Persicimonas caeni: one gene and its partner. The protein of the gene in region 1 interacts with the protein of each later gene in a pairwise test. Links are inferred from orthologs where the notes say so. Each region holds a gene or a part of one and is shown on either strand. Other genes may lie near its edges. The genes, in order: ligA and leuS.

Region 1 (9,799 bases):
CGGCAACCACGACCTCGAGATGGACTACTACAGCCGCGGCCGCGGCGAATTGACCCATCGGCGAGTCACCCCTATCAGCCTCGACGCCGAGACGTACCTGCACGCCTACTGCCATCTTCGCCGCGACGAGCGCGTCTTTCGCATCAGCCGAATCGCCGACCTGCGGCCGATGGGCGGCTGGAGCAAGCACAGGCGACGCCAGGGAGCCGAAACCAAGGCGAAGACGCAAGCGGAGCCCAAACCGAAGCCGGCCGAAGCCTCCAAGCCGACCCAAAAGCCCGACGACTCCAACGACGACAACCCCCAAATGAGCCTCCTCGACGGGTGACCGGGCCTTCCAAGACCCTAGACCCCTAGACCCCTAGACCCCTAGACCCACCCTCCATGTTCAAACACTTCATCAACGGCGAATTCGTCCCCTCCACGTCGGGACGCACCTTCGACAACATCAACCCCGTCACCGGCGAGCTGGTCGGCAAGGTCGCCGAGGGCGGCGAAGAGGAGGTCGATCGCGCCGTCGCGGCCGCCCAGCGCGCCCTCGAAGGCCCCTGGGGCACGATGCCTAGGCTCGAGCGACTCGACCTGTTGGAGAAGGTCGCCGAGGGGATCGAGGCGCGCTTCGACGACTTTCTGGCCGCCGAAATCGCCGACACCGGCAAGCCCAAGCGCTTCGCCTCCAAGGTCGATATCCCGCGCGGGGCGGCCAACCTGAAGTTCTTCGCGAACCTGGCGCGCAACCTCGAGTCGCAGTCGTACACGATGGACACCTCCGACGGCGGCAAGGCCCTGAGCTACGTGCTCCGCGAGCCGGTCGGCGTGGTCGGGGTCATCTCGCCGTGGAACCTGCCGCTGCTCTTGCTCACCTGGAAGCTCGGCCCGGCGCTCGCCATGGGCAACACGGTGGTGGTCAAGCCGTCGGAGGAGACGCCCGGCACGGCCACGCTGCTTGGAGAGGTCTTCGACGAGGTGGGCGTGCCGCCCGGCGTCTACAACGTCGTCAACGGGCTCGGCCCCAACTCCGCCGGCGAAGCGATTACGCGCCACCCGGGCATCTCGGCGATCACGTTCACCGGCGAGAGCCGCACCGGCCAGATCATCCAGAAAGCCTCGGCCGAATCGCTCAAGTCGCTCTCGTTCGAGCTCGGCGGCAAGAACCCGGCGCTCATCTTCGCCGACTGCGACTTCGACGCCGCCGTGGCCGGCACGACGCGCTCGGTCTTCGCCAACTGCGGGCAGGTCTGCCTGTGCTCCGAGCGCGTCTATGTCGAGCGCCCCATCTTCGACGACTTCGTGGCCGCGCTCAAAGAGAAGGCCGAGGACCTGAAGATGGGCGACCCGTTCGACGAGGCGACCGGGTTCGGCCCGCTCATCTCCGAGGAGCACCGCCAGAAGGTCCTCTCGTACTACGAACTCGCCCGCGAGGAGGGCGCCACGGTGGTCACCGGCGGCGGCATCCCCGAACTCGACGCGCCCTACTCGAACGGGTTTTACGTCGAGCCCACGATTTGGACTGGCCTGGCCGACGACGCGCGGTGTATGCGCGAGGAAGTCTTCGGGCCGGTCTGCCACATCCGCCCGTTCGACACCGACGACGAGGCGATCGCGCTCGCCAACGACAGCGACTACGGACTCGCCGCGGCGATCTGGACGCAAAACCTCGAGCGCGCCCATAAGGTCGCCGCCCGGGTCGAGACCGGCATGGTCTGGCTCAACACCTGGTTTTTACGCGACCTTCGCACCCCGTTCGGCGGCGTGAAGCTCAGCGGCGTCGGCCGCGAGGGCGGCATGCACTCGCTCGACTTCTATAGCGAATTGAAGACTGTTTGCACCAAGCTGTAGCCATGACCAAATCATATACTGTCGAAGAACTCGCCCAGCCCCTGGCCCACTACCCGCACGCGCGGCGCGTCGGTGACCTGATCTTTGTGTCCGGCGTGTCGTGCCGTCGCGCCGACAACACCCACAAGGGCGTGACCATCCACGAGGACGGCACAGTCGAAAAGAATATCGGCGAGCAGGCCGAGGCCGTGCTCGACAATATCGACCGCATCCTCAACGAGGCCGGCTCCGGGCTGGGCGACGTGGTCGACATCACCGTCTTCCTCGTCGACATGGACGACTACGGCGGGTTCAACGAGGTCTACAACCGCTACTTCGACGCCGAGACCGGCCCCACGCGCACCACCGTGGCCGTGCACCAACTTCCCCACCCCAATCTGCTGGTCGAACTGAAGGTCGTCGCCTACGCGCCTCAGTAACTCCCCCAAGACACAAAAAAGGCGGACGACAAGCGTCCGCCTTTTGGAGAAGCCGCGTTGCGCCGGCCGGCTCAGCTGCCGGTGGCGTCGTATTTGGCGGGCATCTTCGGGCCCGGAGTCTCGGGCTCCGTGCTCACGATTTTGTTGTTCTCGTCGACGCGCACGCATTTGCCGACGTGGTTGCGCGCCTCTTCGCCGTCCATCTGCACGTAGGTGCACAGGATGACGATGTCGCCCGGGTCGTTCAGGTGGGCGGCAGCGCCGTTGACGCAAATGACGCCCGAGCCCGACGGGCCGGGGATGGCGTAGGTTTCGAGGCGAGTGCCCTGGGTGACGTTCCAGATGCAGATCCACTCGTAGGGCAGGATATCGGCTGCCTCGAGAAGATCGGTGTCGATCGTGACGCTTCCCTCGTAGTGGAGGTCGGCGTGAGTCACTGTGGCGCGGTGAATCTTGCTGTACATCATCTTACGGCGCATAACAGCGATACTCCGTGTGGTATTTATAGAACTCTCGAGCGGCCTATCGAGTCGAACCGCCCGTCTCGTGCGCTTCTTCGGCGCGTCGTTATAACAGAGAAATCCGGCCTCGTCGAGAAGGCAACCCGCGAGCCGGGTGAGCGTCGATTCAGCGAAACAGCTTCATCTTCCACGACCTGCCGCAGCCGCGGCACGACCAGCGTCGGCTCAAAAAGGGCACCGGGATGCCCAGCAGCAAAATCGACAGGAAGATGAGCGGCCGGGAGAATTTCTCGTAGAAGACCTCGGTCGACCCGCATGAGGGGCAACTGTGGGCGTCGTCGTCGGCCTGGCTGCCGTCGAAGGTCCAGTCGGGGTCGACGGCCGTCCAGTCGATATCGTCGCGTTCGCTCTGGTGGCGCTCCAACTCCTCCTCGACGAGCACTCGCGCGCGCTGGGCGTCGGCGGCGCGCACCTGCAACTTCACGCCCCCGATGGCGTTCGAGTAAAACCAGTTGGCGCTGATGGTGTGCGCGTCGGCCAGAAAACAGGGAATCCCCTCGGTCTCGAGGCGCGCGCGGACCAGATGTCCTTCAATGGGTTGGCTGAACGTGGCAACGGTGATCAGGCTATTCGACATAAAGCTCACATCGCGAAAACAAGCCAGCGCCGGAGGGCGTGACGCAGCGTCACTTTAAGGCTAGGGCGAAGCGCCGTGAAGCATCTTCTCGGCCGCGCTCGCCCGCCAAGGGCCTCCAGCCTTCAAGAAACTGACGGTCGCGTCGCCAAATTTCGGACATTCATGTCATGGCTGGTGCAACGATTGCCCCGTTCGCGATGGGCGTCACTGCTGTGAACTTTTTGCGTACCGGCTTACTCGGTCCCCGCCTGCCGAGCCTTGCGCGCACGCACCGCGGCGTTCCAGACCCGCTGGATCGTCTCGATGAGCCCCAACCCCTCGCGAGACGCCGAGTTGAGCACCAGAGTGCGCCCACGGTCGTATGAGGCGCATACAAGGCGGTCGCCGTAAAAGACGCGCACGTCGTTCGAGGACCCTTCGTTGACCAGCCGCGCGATGGTGCCGGCGAGGCGGTAGCGTTCTGCGTCGGACGACTTTTGCTGGTGTTTGTTCGCCATAGCTCGTTCTCCTCAGGTGGTTCGTCTACCCAGATAAGCAGCAAGTCCCGTGCCAACAAGACTCGCGCCTCTCCGTACCAACGCAGCAAATCACCCTTGGATCTAATATGCCTCCCCGGTGGCCTGCGCTTGGCCCGTGCTTGGCCTGCGCTTGGCTCGCGCTTGGCCAGACAAGCCCGCTTTAACCCGCACGTCTCGTGCTGACATTGCGCTCGAACTGCTATGACGGGAGCAAATGATGAATGCCGACAATCCCTTTGTCAGAGATCCGCAGCTCGACTTCGACGACGTCGACACCTTGAGCGACGACCAAGCCAGAGAGCAGGTCGAGAGGCTTCGCGAGGCGCTCGACTTCCACGATTACCGCTACTACGTCCAAAACGACCCGGTGATCGCCGATCGCGCCTACGACCAGCTCTTCCGTCGGCTCGAAGCGCTCGAGGAGGCCTTCCCCGAGCTGCAGTCGCCGAATTCGCCCACCCGCCGCGTCGGCGCCGAGCCGCTCGACTCGCTCGAGCGTGTCGAGCACGTCGCCCCGATGCTCAGCCTCAACGCCGAGTTCGAGGCCGACAACGTCGCCGGGTTCGACAAGTTCATCCGCGACAACCTCGACGGCGGCGAGTTTACCTACGTGTGCGAGCCCAAATTCGACGGCCTCTCCGTCGAGATTCTCTATGAAAATGGCGAGCTTACCCGCGCCTCTACCCGCGGCAACGGCGAAGAAGGCGAGCTCGTCACCGACAACGTGCGCACCATCCACGCGGTGCCCCTGCGGCTGCAGGGCGACGATTATCCCGACTTTTTGGCGGTGCGCGGCGAGGTGCTCATGCCCAAGTCGGGCTTCCAGGAGCTCAACAAGCGGCGCATCGAGCGCGGCGACGACCCGTTCGCCAACCCGCGAAACGCCGCCGCCGGCACCGTGCGCCTGCTCGACCCGTCGCAGGTCGCCCAGCGTCCGCTCGACATCTTCTTTTACGACGTGATGGACGCCTCCGCGCCGGTCGCCGAGACCGAGTGCCGCGTGCTCGACCGCTTTCCCAGGTGGGGCCTCAAGATCGACGAGCACAGCCGCCGCTGCGAGACCCTCGAGGAGGTCGAGGCGTTCTACGCCAGCCTCGAGGAGGTGCGCGACGAGCTCGACTACGAGATCGACGGGATGGTCATCAAGGTCAACGAGTTCGCCCACCGTGAGCGCCTGGGCGTGCGCTCGCGCAGCCCCAGGTGGGCGCTGGCGTGGAAGTTCACGCCCAAAAAGGAGATCACCACCCTCGAGCAGATCGTCGTGCAGGTCGGCCGCACCGGCAAGCTCACCCCCGTGGCGCTGCTCGACCCGGTCGACGTGGGCGGGGTGACCGTCAGCCGGGCGACCTTGCACAATATCGAGGAGGTCCACGCCAAAGACGTGCGCGTGGGCGACACCGTGCGCATCCAGCGCGCCGGCGACGTGATCCCGGAGGTCGTCGAGCGAATTGATACAGCCAACGAGAAGGGCGGCGAGGACGAGCGCGGCGAGCCCTTCGAGATGCCCGAGCACTGCCCGAGCTGCGGCGCCGAGGTCGTGCGCGAGGGGCCCAATCACTTCTGCCCCAACGGCATGAGCTGCCCGGCGCAGCTACGCGGGCGCATCCAGCACTTCGCCGCGCGCAACGCCATGGACATCGAGGGCCTGGGCGAAGAGACCGTCGAGCAGCTCGTCTCGCGCGAGATGGTCCGCTCCATCCCCGACCTGTACGAACTCGACGTCGACGCTATCGCCGGCCTCGAGCGCTTCGCCGACAAGTCTGCCCGAAAGCTCTACGACAATATCCAGGGCTCCAAAAAGGTCCGCCTCCATCGCTTTTTGTTCGCCCTCGGCATCCCCATGGTCGGCCAGCATACCGCTCGCCTCTTAGCCGAGGCGTTCGGCTCGCTCGACGCCCTTCGTGATGCGGACGAAGAGGCGTTGTTGGAGGTGTCGGGTGTGGGCTCGGAGATCGCCGGCAGCGTGGTCGACTTCTTCGACGAGGAGCAAAACGAGCGCGCCCTCGAGCGCCTCTTCGACATGGGCTTGGAGCTCGAAGAGCCACCGTCGGCAGGCGGCGAAGCAGAGCGCCCGCTCGAGGGCAAGAAGTTCGTCTTTACGGGGAGCCTCGCCGACTTCACGCGCAGCGAGGCGAAGCGGCGCGTCGAAGATCTCGGCGCGCGCGCCACCTCCAGCGTCAGCGGAGAGACCGATTATGTGGTCGTGGGTGACAACCCGGGCAGCAAGCTCGACCAGGCGCGGGAACTCGGCGTCGAGATCTTGGACGAAGAGGCGTTCGGCGAGCTCTTGTCGGGTCTCTAGATGCTTGTCGGGTCTAGATGCAAGCTAGCGCGCGTCGATAAAGCCGCCGCCGGCCTGCGGACGCCCGCCGTAGGGCGGCTGCATCTCGTAGTCCTCGAGGCTCAACCCGGCGACGATATTGAGCGCGTCTTCCATCTCGCGCAGCCACTGGGTGGGAAGCTGCATGAGCCGGTAGGTGCACCCGGCGCCGGTGCACGTGTCGCGCACGCAGACGAACCGGTACGGCACCGTCTGGCGGCGAAGCGCGCGGTTGACCCCGTCGAGCACCTGGCGCACCGCCGTCTGCAGGGTGGCGGTGATGGGCTGCTCGTAGTCGAGGCGCAGCTCGAAGCGGCTGCCTTCGACCTCGAACGAAAAGATCTCGCAGGTGCCGTTCTCGACGTGATCGATCTCGCCGAACTGGAACGACTCTGCTCCAAGCGTGGCCATCTTCTGGAGCAACTGCCTCCCCAGCCCGTTCGGGCCGAGCACGCGCGTCCAATCGAGCTCGTTGAGGGTTAAGTCGACATCAAACGCGAAACTGTCTTGTTTCAAGAGTTCGATCTTGGCCTGTGTGTCCACGTTTCAACTCCCTCGCAGCGTGATTACGTCGAAATGGCGCGACCGCTTTACACCAAAACAACCCGCGGTGCATTAAAATTAATAGACACATGTCAAAACGCGGGCAATAGATGACAGGCGAGGCAGCTTGCCAAAATCGTGCCAAGAGATAGTGAATTTCTTTGGCGTCGGGACAGTCTCACCGTACAACTGAGAACGTGGAACTGACCGATTGTATGGCTTCGAGGGCAGGCAGATGAAGTACGCAAAGATGAGTCGAATGACTGTGGTGGCGCTCGCGGCGGCGACGAGCATGTTGTTGGCCCACCAGGGCGTGGCCAGCGCCGAGTCGGCGCCCGACGCCGAGCTCGCCCGCTCGGGCGGCGCGGCGCCCGGCTCGACCGACGAGGGCCACGCCGGAGCCCGCACCCGGCGCTCCTACGAGACGGACAGCTCCTCGGAGTCCGACTCGAAGTCGAAATCCCGCTCGCGCTCCCGGTCGCGCTCGCGCTCCAAAAAGTCGAAGAACACCTCGGTCAAAAAGCCCTCCTCGAGGTCCACCAAAACGAGCAGCCGAAAGCCTCGCCGAAAGCGCTCGCGCGAGGTCACCGCCACGGTCGACGTGGGCGTGGGCCCGGCGTTCTACGCCTTCGGCAACCCGCTGAGCGGCGGTGCGCTGCTGTCGGGCCCGATCTACGAAGACCAGCCCTGGCACTACGGGCTTCGCTTCGACGCCGCCGCGATCATCGACTACGAGTTCTACCGCAAAAACCGCCACCTCGTGCCTCGTAAGTACCGGGGCATGTTCAAGCCCGACACCGAGATCCGCTACGCCCCGGCGGCCGTGGCGCTGATCCCGCGCAATATCTACTTCTCCCCCAAGACCAAGAATACCGGCGTCTACGGCGCCACCTGGGAGCTCGCTCGCCTGGGCCTCTCCCTCGTCAAGACCTCGTCGACGCGGCTAAGCGTGGGCGCCGGCGCGCTGCTCACCTACGCCTACATCGACTCTGACGTCTTCGAGTCGACCCACTTTCTGCGCCCGGGCGCCAGCGTCGGCGTCGAATTGGGCACGATGTTCTCGGAGACCTGGGGCATGAGCCTGGGCTGGGACTCGAACTTCTACCTGCCCCAAAATATCGGCGGCTCCATCCTCGAAGGCGACGACGACGACGCCCTGTGGCACGTCGGCGAGGGCTTTTTGATGATCCATTATCGCTTTCCGTACACCACGAAGCTTTGATACGCGCCTTGCAGGACACAAGCGTCTGCTATCGAAGTGAGCTCCACGCCTTGCAGGTCACAAGCGTCTGCTATTGAAGTAGAACTAGTATTGAAGGGCGGACGATTCGTTCCTCCATTGCGTGCGGCGACGTTCGGGTCGCTATCGAAGTGAGCTCCACGCCTTGCAGGTCACAAGCGTCTGCTATTGAAGTAGAACTAGTATTGAAGGGCGGACGATTCGTTCCTCCATTGCGTGCGGCGACGTTCGGGTCGCAGGAGAGTTTACACCTCTTCTGCGACCCGAGCGTATGTGACGCACAGGAGTCGCAACTCGTCCGCCCTTCAATGCTAGTTCCTTCAATAGAAGGCCGGCGTCGCTTGTAAGGCGCCCGCCGACACCCGTAAGGCGCCCGCCGACACCCGTCTGTAGCCCGCCGACACCCGTCTGTAGCCCGGCGTCACTCGTAAGGCGCCCGCCGAGCTGTGTCTGTAGCCCGCCAAGCTGTGTCTGTAGCTCGCCGAGCTGTGTCTGTAGCTCGCCGAGCTGTGTCTGTAGCCCGCCGAGCTGTGTCTGTAGCCCGCCGAGCTGTGTCTGTAGCTCGCCGAGCTGTGTCTGTAGCCCGCCGAGCTGTGTCTGTAGCCCGCCGAGCTGTGTCTGTAGCCCGCCGAGCTGTGTTTGTACCCAAGCAAGATCCGCCAGGCGCCCAGGTTTGATCAGCGATCGCCCGTCCAGGGGTGACGAGGCCGTTCGAGACCGCCGGGGTGACTCAACGCCCCGGCAATGGCATACCTCCCCCTTTCCCCAGCGATGCGGGCGCTTTTTTGGAGGGAGCCGGGGTCCGTCTCGGGCCCCGCACGTGTTCGAGCAAGGCGCGTGCCTTGCCTCAGACACGCGACAACACGGCGCCTGACACCGCGTCGACGGCTCCGTGATCGTGATCGTCGTCGTGATCGGCGGTTGTCGTTCGCGGCGAGACAAACGGCCGATCACGATCACGACGACGATCACGGCCGCACAACACGGTGCCTGACACCGCGTCGACGGCTCCGTGATCGTGATCGTGATCGTCGTCGTGATCGGCGGTTGTCGTTCGCGGCGAGACAAACGGCCGATCACGATCACGATCACGACGACGATCACGGCCGCATAACACGGTGCCTGACACCTCACCGTCAACCCACTTCGTGGGCCTCGATGGACGGGTTCGCCGACCACAACACGGTGTCTGGCACCTCGTCGTCGCGGGGTCCGTCTCGGGCCCCGCACGTGTTTGGGCAAGGCGTGTGCCTTGCAGGAAGACACGCAAGCTGGGGCGGGGACGCCCCAGGGCGGGCGAGGACGCCGCGCGGCCCGGCTGGGGCGGTGACGCCCCAGGGCGGGCGAGGACGCCGCGCGGCCCGGCTGGGGCGGGGACGCCCCAGGGCGGGCGAGGACGCCGCGCGCCCCGGGCAGGTTGTGCGCTTTCGCCATTTGTGTTGGATCGTGAGCCGGACGCCGTGACCGGTGCCGGCCGTCAACTCGGCGCGCTGCGCGCGCCATGGAGGTGGGTGGGCGCGCATCTAGCTTTCAGGCTTTCCGTCCACCGGGACAAGCCCGGTGGGGCGGCTGCCTCGCCGAACTGCGAAAACGAACCGCAGCTCAATCATTGAGCGAACCTGGCCAGGCGCCACGACTACCCCCCTGAAAATCTTGAACTTTGTACCAGAAACGCGTATCAAGGTTGTGTTAACTTGAAGCCGTGAACGGTACAGGATGGCACGGGCGAGCAGGGGGCGCGTGTGTCTTCGAGAACGCTGACTCAGCAGGAGTGTAGGATGATGCGCAGCACGTTTCGTTTGTTATGGATTGCCTTGATGGT
Region 2 (9,928 bases), 3.1 Mb from region 1 along the record:
CGCTGACGACGCATGACTCGGGTGGGCTGACGCACAAGGATTTCGATCTGGCGGCGAAGATCGATCTCGAGGTGTGAGGGTTCTGCGGTTTCGCAATCCCTTGCTTCTCGCAGCGTCCCCTTCGCCTCGCAGACTGCGCGAGGCACTTCCCCAGGCGCAAAAAAACGCGCAGGGGAAGGGGATTGCAGGAAAGATGAGCTTTCCAGAGCTGCAATCCCCTCCCCAGCGCGTTTTCCAGCGAGAGGGGAGGTGGGGGCGAAGCGTAGCTGAGCCCCCGGAGGGGACCTCCCAGCAAGCAAGGGACCTCAATACTTATCCAACCACTCCACCGCCTCCGCAATATCGTCGATCTGCGGAAGGATCCGGTCCTCCAGGTCCGGGTGATACGCCACGAAGCTGTCCATGGCGGCCACGCGCTTGACCGGGCCGTCCAAGTACTCGAACAACTCGTCGCCGATGCGGGTGGCAATCTCGGTGCCGTAGCCCCAGCTCTTGCCGTCTTCGTAGACCACCAGCGCCTTGTTGGTCTTCTTGACCGAGTTGGCGATGGCGTCCCAATCGTACGGCTGCAGGCTGCGCAGGTCGATGATCTCGGCGTCGATGCCGGTCTTCTTGACCGCGCGGCGGCTGCGCTCGACGGTCGAGCCGTAGGTGATGATCGTCAGGTCGTTGCCCTCGCGCACCGTCTTCGCCTTGCCGAACGGGATGGTGTAGTCCTCGCCGGGGTTGAACGACTTGTTGTAGGTCTGACGGTACAGGTGCTTGGGCTCGAGGAACATGACCGGGTCCTCGCAGCGAATGGCCGTTCGCAACAAGCCGGCGGCGTCGGCCGCGGTCGACGGCATCACCACGCGCAGGCCCGGGATGTGGGTGAAGAGCACCGCGCCCGACTGGCTGTGATACGGGGCGCCGCCCTTGAGGTAGCCGCCGATGGGCACGCGCACCACCACCGGCGCGCTGAACGCGTTGTTCGAGCGCCAGCGCATGTTGGACAGCTCGTTTTTGAGCTGCATGTAGGCGGGCCAGATATAGTCGAAGAACTGGATCTCGACGACCGGCTTCAAGCCGCGGGTGGCCATACCGATGGCGCGGCCGATGATGTTGGCCTCGGCCAGCGGGCTGTTGAACACGCGGCGGTAGCCAAACTCGGACTGCAGGCCGTGGGTGACCTTGAAGACGCCGCCCTTGCCCTTGACCTCGCCCTCGAGCTCCTGCTTGGTCACGTCGGCGACGTCCTCGCCGAAGATGACGATGCGCGGGTCGCGGCGCATCTCGGTGCGCATCGTGTTGTTCAGAAGGTCGACCATCGTCTTCTCGCCGCCTTCCTCGTCCCACTGGGGCTCGACGTCGAACTCGTCGCTCGTGGGGTCGACGTCGGGGCTCCACACGTAGTCGAGCACCGTGTCGGGATGCGGGGTGGGCAGCTCGAGCGCCTCGTCGACCGCGTCGCGCACGGCCTGCTCGACCTCGGCTTTGACCTCTTCGACGCCTTCTTCGGTCAGGATGCCCTCGGCGACGAGGAACTCGGGGAAGGTCTTGATCGGGTCCTTGGCCGCCTCGGCCTCACGCTCGGCGTCGGGCTTGTACATCTTCTCGTCGTCCGACATCGAGTGGCTGTAGGGGCGGATGACGTGGGCGTGCAGAAGCGCCGGGCCCTTGCCCGAACGGGCGTACTCGACGGCCTTTTTGGCCTCGACGTAGCTCTCGATGGGGTCGCAGCCGTCGTACTCGGTGATGTAGAGGTTCTCGAAGCCGGCGCAGGCCTTCGAAATCGAGCCGCCGTGGACCTGCTCGGTGCTCGGCACGCTGATGGCGTAGCCGTTGTCCTCGACCATGAAGATGACCGGAAGCTTGTAGGTCGACGCGGTGCCGATCGCCTCCCAGAACTCACCTTCGCTCGACGCGCCGTCACCGATGGAGACGTAGACCACCTCGTCGTCTTTGTAGAGGTCGGTCTTGTCCTTGAGCTCGTCGACCTGGCTCATGATGCGGCCGACTTCGGCGGCGCCGGCGGCCTGCAATTCCTGGGTGCCGGTGCACGAGGACTGGCTGACGATGTTGAGGTCTTTGTGGCCCCAGTGCGCCGGCATCTGGCGGCCACCGGAGTTGGGGTCTTCGCTCGAGCCGACGGCTTCGGCCAAGACTTCCAGCGGGGTCATACCCAACGCCACGCACAGGGCGCGGTCGCGGTAGTACGGGTAGAACCAATCGTAGCCCGCCTTCATCGCCTTGGCTGCGCCCACAAGCGCGGCTTCGTGGCCGGCGCCCGAGATCTGGAAATAGATCTTTTGCTGGCGCTTCAGGTTGATCTCAGCGTCGTCGAGCTTTCGCGAGGTATACATGTCGCGAAAGAGCTGGACCAACTCGTCGGGGCTCAGCCCGCCGTACTTGTCGGTCGATGCACCGTCGCCCGCAGGGGCCTTCGCCTCGCCGCCGGCGCCGTCATTCGCCTTCGCCTGGATTTCGTCTGCCGAACTTCCCTCGATATTCGTCGCCATTTTTTGCCTCTTCCCGCCTTATGATTGTGCGGCGCGCGAGGATGCTCCGTACCGCTGTGAGGGCCCAGTTTCGCAGGAATCTGACGCCCTTACGGATTCTCGACACACGCCTGAAATCGAGAAATTTGTCTTCCGGAAGGAAGTGTTAGCACAGGCGTTACGCGCGGGACAAGGGAGGGAAATAGGGTGTTGGCGTGCTTCTTGTATGACGCGCTGCGTTATCGGCGTTCCTTGCTTGTCGACGCGTCCCCTCCGCCTCGCAGAAGACGCTCGGCACCTCCCTCGCGCGAACGACGCGCGGGGGAGGGGGATTGCAGGAAAGGAATGTGATTCAGACGCGCAAAAAACACCCCGTGGCGTTGCGCACGGGAAGGAGCCCCTCGCCAAGCTGCCACATGTCAAACTTCGGACGCTGAGGGGCACTCGCAGCGAAAGAAGGTTCGGTGCGTGGGCATCTTGCCCTCTTAAGCGAGCGCTGGAAGCACTCGCACCGAAAGACGACAGCGCGATGTGTTCGGTGCGTGGGCATCTTGCCCTCGTAAGCGAGAGCTGGAAGCACTCGCCCCGAAAGAAGGTTCGGTGCGTGGGCATCTTGCCCTCGCCAGCGAGAGCTGAAAGCACTCGCCCCGAAAGAAGGTTCGGTGCGTGGGCATCTTGCCCTCGCCAGCGAGAGCTGAAAGCACTCGCACCGAAAGGGGATTGCAGGAAAGGAAACAGGTCCAGACGCGCAAAAACCTCCCCGGGCCGTCGTTCAGGCCTCGGGGAGGTGTCGGCGCGGCGTAGCCAAGCCGACGGAGGGGCCCCGCCAAAAAGCAAGGGACTGCAAACTCGAAGAGTCAGTTCGCCACGAAGTTCAAGATCCGACCCGGCACCCAGATCACCTTGCGAATCGTCTTGCCCTCCAGGTGGCGCTCGACGTTGTCTTCGGCGCGGGCGGCCGCCACGGCGGTCTCCTCGTCGGCGTCGACGGGCACTTCGATCACACCGCGCACCTTGCCCATGACCTGCACGGCCACCTCGACGGTGTCCTCTTTGGTCAGCTCCTCTTCGTACTCCGGCCAGGCCGCGTTGGCGACCGACGGCTCGTTGCCCAGCTTCTCCCACAGCTCTTCGGCCGTGTGCGGGGCGTACGGGGCGACCATGACGGTCAGCGCCTCGAGGGTCTGCTTGCTGACGTCGTCCTGTTTGTACAGGAAGTTGACGAACTCCATCATCGCCGCGATGGCGGTGTTGAAGTCCAGGTTGCCGGTGTCCTCGGTGACCTTCTTGATGGTCTTGTGCAGCTCGCGCTGCTCGTCGCCCGACGGCTCGTAGTCGAGCACGTTGTCGCTAAGCTCGCCGTCCTCGCCCACCGTCAGGCGCCAGATGCGCGACAGGAAGCGGTGCACGCCGTTGACCCCGCGCGGGTCCCACGGCTTGGTCTGCTCGAGCGGGCCCATGAACATCTCGTAGAGCCTGAGCGAGTCGGCGCCGTAGTCTTTGATGACGTCGTCGGGGTTGATGACGTTGCCGCGCGACTTCGACATCTTCTCGGTGAGCACGTCGAGCTCGATGTCGTGCTCGGGGTGCATCGGGGTGTCGTTATCCCAGCGCACGTCGGTGGGGGCGATGACGCGCTCCCTTTGCGCTTCGACCTCGCCGTCGTAGCCGACCATGCTGAACGGCTCGCCGTTCTCGTCGACCGCGTACCGGTAGGTGCGTCCCAGGATCATGCCCTGGTTGACCACCCGCTGGAACGGCTCTTTGGTGCTGACGACGCCCACGTCGTACAGGACCTTGTGCCAGAAACGCGCGTACAGAAGGTGCAGCACGGCGTGCTCGGCGCCGCCGACGTATAGGTCGACGGGCATCCAGTATTTTTCTTTCTTCTCGGCCCAGGGCTCCTCGTCGTTGTGCGGGTCGAGGTAGCGCAGGTAATACCAGCACGAGCCGGCCCACTGCGGCATGGTGTTCGTCTCGCGGCGCGCGGTCATGCCCGACTCGGGGTCGACCGTCTCGACCCACTCGTCGATGGTCGCCAAGGGCGACTCGCCGGTGCCGCTCGGCTCGTATTTCTCGACCTCGGGGAGCTCCAGCGGCAGCTGCTCTTCGGGCAGCGGCACCGTCTCGCCGTCGTCGCGGTGGATGATGGGGAAGGGCTCGCCCCAGTAGCGCTGGCGGCTGAACAGCCAGTCGCGCAGCTTGTAGTTGATGGTGCCCTTGCCCTTGCCCTCGTCCTCGAGCCACGCGGTGATCTTCTTTTTGGCGTCGGGGACCGACAGGCCGTCGATCAAGCCGGAGTTCACCAACTCGCCGTCGCCCGTGTAGGCCTCCTCCTGGACGTCGCCGCCCGAGACGACCTCGCGGATCTCGATGTCGTACTTTTTGGCGAACTCCCAGTCGCGTTCGTCGTGGGCGGGCACGGCCATGATGGCGCCGGTGCCGTAGCTCATGAGCACGTAGTCGGCGACCCAGATGGGGATCTTCTCGTCGTTGACCGGGTTGATGGCGTACGCGCCGGTGAACACGCCCGACTTCTCCTTTTGGAGCTCGGTGCGCTGCAGCTCGCTCTTCATGGCGGCTTCTTTCTTGTACGCCTCGACTTCGAGCTTGTGCTCCTCGTCGGTCAGCTCGTCGACCAGCGGGTGCTCGGGCGACAGGACCATGTAGGTGGCGCCGAACAGGGTGTCGGGACGTGTGGTGAACACGCGGATATTGGCCTCGAGCCCGTCGGCCGACTCCGGGTCGACCGCGAAGTCGACCTCGGCGCCCTTCGACTTGCCGATCCAGTTGCGCTGCATGTCCTTGAGGTGCTCGGGCCAGTCGATGTCGTCGAGATCCTCGAGCAGGCGGTCGGCGTACTCGGTGATCGCCAGCATCCACTGGCGCATCGGCTTGCGGATGACCGGGTGGCCGCCGCGCTCGCTCTTGCCGTCGATGACCTCTTCGTTCGCCAACACCGTGCCCAGGGCGGGGCACCAGTTCACAGGCACCTCGGCCACATACGCCAGACCCTGGTGGTACAGCTGCAAGAAGATCCACTGGGTCCACTTGTAGTAGCCCGGGTCGGTCGTGTTGATCTCGCGGTCCCAGTCGTAGCTAAAGCCCAGCGCCTTGAGCTGGCGCTTGAAGGTCGCCACGTTCTCGGCGGTCTTGACCGCCGGGTGGGTGCCCGTCTTGATGGCGTATTGCTCGGCGGGAAGCCCGAACGCATCCCACCCCATCGGGTGGAGTACGTTAAACCCGCGCGCCCGCTTGTAGCGCGCCACGATGTCGGTGGCCGTGTACCCCTCGACGTGGCCCACGTGTAGGCCCGAGCCGGACGGGTACGGAAACATGTCGAGGACGTAATACTTGGGCTTGCTCTCGTCGGCCTCGACTTGGAAGGTCTTGTTCTCCTCCCAGAATTTCTGCCACTTCGGCTCGATCTCTTCGGGCTTGTAGTTCGACATGGTCTCTTCTGTATAGGTGGTTGGTTCTTGGTTCTTGGTTCTTGGTGTGGGCTATCCGCAGCGTGTCGAACAAGCCATCGGCAGTGGTTCTTGGGCGCCATCGACTCTCCAACTCGCGATGAGCATCGACGGGATGGAACCAAAAACCAAAAACCAAGAACCGTGGCGAATCAGCGCCAAGTTTCGAACGGCGAGGGCTTTACATGAGCCACAAAACGTACGTTGACGTACTTAGAACAAGGTGCCCCGGGCTTCAAGTCTAGGCGCGCGTTCTCCCGGGACTCCCTCCGGTCGCCCCGGGCTACCGAGGCCTTCGTTTCGCTTCGCTTCACTCCGGCGCGGCGCCAAACTACGGCGCCTTGGTAGGTCCCGTGGACACGTGTCGGTGAGACCACCAAGGCGCCCGCCGTTGGGGCGCCGCGCCGAGCGCCGTTTGCGAGGCCTCGGTAGCCCCGGGGCGACCGCAGCGAAGCGGAGGGAGTCCGGGGAAAGAGCGCCCCAAGAATCTCGAGCGCCCGTCGCCCCATGATAAACCCCGCGCCGTCGCGGGGAAGACGCCGCGCGCGCTACGAGGACGTCGCGCGCGCCGCAAGGACGGCGAGCACGCTACGGGGACGATGGACGTCGAGGGAAGGACGGCGAGCGCGCCGCAAGCGCGGCGAGTGTGCTGCAAAGACGATGGACGTCGCCGCAAGGACGGCGAGCGTGCTACGGGGACGATAGACGTCGAGGGAAGGGCGGCGAGCGCGCCGCAAGAACGGCGAGTGTGCTGCAAAGACGATAGACGTCGCGGGAAGGACGGCGAGCGCGCCGCAAGGACGATAGACGTCGCGGGAAGGACGGCGAGCGCGCTACAAGGACGCAGACTTCGCGGGGACCCCCTGCGAGTTTGCTGCGACCCCCTGCGAGCTTGCTACGACCCCCTGCGAGCCACCCACCAAGACCCAAGACCGCGCCGCAGGCGCGATCACTCCCAGACCTGCACCTTGTAGCTCCACGCCCACCCGGGCGCCAAGCAATCCTTGTCGGCGCCGGTGATCATGAACCAGTAGGTGCCCGCCTCGAAGCGTTTGGTGGGCCATTTGATGCGCGCGGAGAACTCGCCGTCTTCGTCGACGGGGACGCATTCGTCGATCCAGCTGCCGCCGTCGATGAGCTTGCGGTGGATGGCGATGTTGGGGTGGTCGCCGTGGTAGGTGCCCTGGACGAGGTGCGACTGGTCGGGGTCGTCGATGACCGCGGGGAGCTCGCCGTCGAGGATGACTCCGTGGTGGGCGAAGGCCTCTTTGGGGATCTGCGAGAAGCCCCGGTCGCGGCATTGGGCGCGGATTTTGTTCTCGGAGGTGTACTCGGTCTCGGGGACCACGAAGCCGTAGCCGCGCTCGCGCGCCTCCCAGATGCGCACGGGCACGGTGTGGCGGGTGGAGTCGGTCAGCGCGAAGTGCAGGTGCGGGCCGCTCGAAAAGCCGGTGTTGCCGCACAGGCCGATGACCTGGCCGGCGCAGACCTGCTCGCCGGGCTCGACGAGCGCGCCCAGCTCGCGCAGGTGGTAGTACTCGGAGTAGGTGCCGTCGCCGTGGTCCAGGATGACGTAGTTGGCGTCCTCGACGCACGACGGATCGGGGCAGCCCTTGTCGCTGTCCTCGCGGATCGCCCACACCCGCCCGCTCTTCGAGGCGGTGATAGGGGTGCCCTCCTTGCAGCGGTAGTCGATGGAGAAGGCCAGGTCTTCTTTGTGGCTCAGGTAGCCGTGGAAGCCCTGCATGACCTTCGTCTTGAAACCCTCTCTAAATGGGATATGGTGCAGCGGCGCCCGCTGAGTCTGACATTTGCCGCGCGGCCCGAGCTTGGCGCCGGCCATGCACACCGGCGTGGAGCCGAAGCCCGTGCAGCCCGAGGCCGCCACCACGGCGGCGAGCACGCAGAGGGCGAGCGCATAGAGGGCCGGCAGCGGCGTCTTCGGGGCGATGTTGTCGGCGGAATGTGTACGCATCGAACGGCGTTGCGTGGGCGTGTTCTAGGTTTGTGGATCTTGCTCCCTCCGACCGACTGAGTCAACTGTGGATCCCATCATCGTCCTCATCATCACGCTGATCGCGCTGAGCGGCGGCGGCGCCGGAAGCGCGGCGGTGATGATCCAGCGCCGCAAGCGCCAGCTCGCCCTGCGCGAGGCGGTGCTCGAGAAGGTCGACCACGCCGGCCGGCCGCTCTCGCTGTTCGACGTCTTCTGGGACCTGGGCGTGAGCGACTACGCCCTCGCCCTGATGGACCACCACGGCATCTTGCCGCGGGCCCCGCAGGACTTCGAGAAGGCCCACAGCGTCCTGGACGACCTCATCGAGGCCCACGGCACTTACACCGATTTTCTGGAGGACAACCTGGCGGCCATCCAGGAGTTCTACCGCGACCACCGCCAGACCGGCCACCGCCGAAAGATCCCCACGCTGACCGTGCGCGACCGAAAGCTCTTGCCCGGCGGGCGCCGCCAGAAGGGCGCCGGGCCCAAGGGCGACTCGACTGCACTTGTGCGCAAGGGCGAGGAGATGCCCGCGGTGGTGGGCGAGGTGCTCGACGACGAGGAGCGCGAGCAGGCCGAGCGCGAGCTGGGGCTCGTGGTGCACGGCTCGGTCGACGACCGGCGCGTGTCGCGCGAGGACCTCGAGCCGCTTCTGATGACCGTGAGCGCCGACGAGCAGATGCCCATCGGGCGCGGCGTCGACGTCGACGAGGCCTCCAAGCAAGATTGGCTGGCGACGGTCAAGAATATCTTCGACGGGCGCTTGACCGACGAACTCAAAAAATGGTGGGAGTTTCGCTCGCTGCGCGCCGCCAAGTCGCGCCTCGACGAGCAATTCGCCAAGTTCTACGACTTCTACGCCGACCTCGCCGGTGAGCGTCCCGACTTCTACGAGATGCTCTACGACACCACCAAGCGCTGGCGGGGCGAGGCCGACCGGATCGACGACCTGTTGTCCCAGAAGCCGTGGCGCCGCGAGCCGTTCGCCGACTGCGCCGAAGTGCTCGTCTTCGAGGCGCGCCGGCTGGCCAACCAGCTCGCCCACCGCGCCAAGCGCAACGTCGACGACACCGTCGAGCGCATCCACGAGCACGCCCGCGACGGCGACAAGGCGATGGCGGGCTACCTATTGTATTTGAATCACCACGCATTCTTCGCCGGCCGCGCGCCCCAGTACGGCAAGTACGTCGAGCGCATCGAGCGGCAGGCCTATCGCGTCCAAGAAGAGCTACGAAAACTAAAAAAGGAAGGCCAACTGTGAGCTTCGACGTCCGCAAAAAGATGACCGACCTCGTCTTCGGGGTCCAAGACGATATCACCACCGCGCTGGCCGAACTCGACGGCATGGAGTTTCGCGAGGACGAGTGGGAGCGCCCCGGCGGCGGAGGCGGCCGAAGCCGCGTGCTCCAGGAGGGCAATATCTTCGAAAAGGCCGGCGTCGGCGTCTCGGTCGTCGAGGGCGAGCTGAGCGAGCAGGCCGCCCGCCAGATGGGCGGCGGCGGCCACATCGAGGACCTGTCGTTCTGGGCCACAGGCGTCAGCCTCGTCATCCACCCGCACAACCCGATGGCGCCCACCGTGCACGCCAACTACCGCTACTTCGAGCGCGGCGACGGCTCCGAGCCCGGCTCCTGGTGGTTCGGCGGCGGCTCCGACCTGACCCCGGCGTACCTGTTCGAAGAGGACGCCGAGCATTTCCACCGCGTGCACAAAGAGGCCTGCGACAAGCACCACCCCGACTTCTACCCGCGCTACAAGAAATGGTGTGACGAGTATTTCTACATCGAGCACCGCGAGGAGGCGCGCGGCGTGGGCGGCATCTTCTTCGACAACCTGCACGAGCCCCTGGGCGACGAGGAGACGGCCACCGAAGACCTGTTCGGGTTCGTGAGCGACTGCGCCCACGCCTTCTTGCCCGCCTATATGCCGATTATCGAGCGCCGCCACGACATGGACTTCGACGAGGGGCACAGAGAGTGGCA

What was found.
Region 2: the proteins of ligA (region 1) and leuS interact in binary tests that used the Escherichia coli proteins (3 or more experiments, as listed by UniProt). The link is inferred for Persicimonas caeni from one-to-one orthologs.

Annotation. Positions count from the first base shown.
Region 1 is NZ_CP041186.1:3,442,242-3,452,040, reverse strand. The notes cover bases 3,641-6,633. They hold ligA (NAD-dependent DNA ligase LigA), read left to right. Parts: upstream 3,641-4,091; coding sequence 4,092-6,176; downstream 6,177-6,633. Other genes in these bases: FIV42_RS12765 (hypothetical protein), read right to left, coding at 6,201-6,633; FIV42_RS12775 (hypothetical protein), read right to left, coding at 3,641-3,853. Also shown: FIV42_RS12800 (WYL domain-containing transcriptional regulator), read left to right, coding at 1-328; FIV42_RS12795 (2-hydroxymuconic semialdehyde dehydrogenase), read left to right, coding at 385-1,839; FIV42_RS12790 (RidA family protein), read left to right, coding at 1,842-2,258; panD (aspartate 1-decarboxylase), read right to left, coding at 2,330-2,737; FIV42_RS12780 (putative signal transducing protein), read right to left, coding at 2,886-3,356; more of FIV42_RS12775, read right to left, coding at 3,590-3,640; more of FIV42_RS12765, read right to left, coding at 6,634-6,737; FIV42_RS12760 (hypothetical protein), read left to right, coding at 6,988-7,959; FIV42_RS12755 (variable surface family protein), read left to right, coding at 9,756-9,799. UniProt on the Escherichia coli protein: DNA ligase that catalyzes the formation of phosphodiester linkages between 5'-phosphoryl and 3'-hydroxyl groups in double-stranded DNA using NAD as a coenzyme and as the energy source for the reaction.
Region 2 is NZ_CP041186.1:6,565,502-6,575,429, forward strand. The notes cover bases 3,133-6,254. They hold leuS (leucine--tRNA ligase), read right to left. Parts: upstream 5,930-6,254; coding sequence 3,335-5,929; downstream 3,133-3,334. In the rest of the region: FIV42_RS24330 (4a-hydroxytetrahydrobiopterin dehydratase), read left to right, coding at 1-77; FIV42_RS24335 (alpha-ketoacid dehydrogenase subunit alpha/beta), read right to left, coding at 306-2,498; FIV42_RS24345 (M23 family metallopeptidase), read right to left, coding at 6,897-7,922; FIV42_RS24350 (hypothetical protein), read left to right, coding at 7,990-9,207; hemF (oxygen-dependent coproporphyrinogen oxidase), read left to right, coding at 9,228-9,928.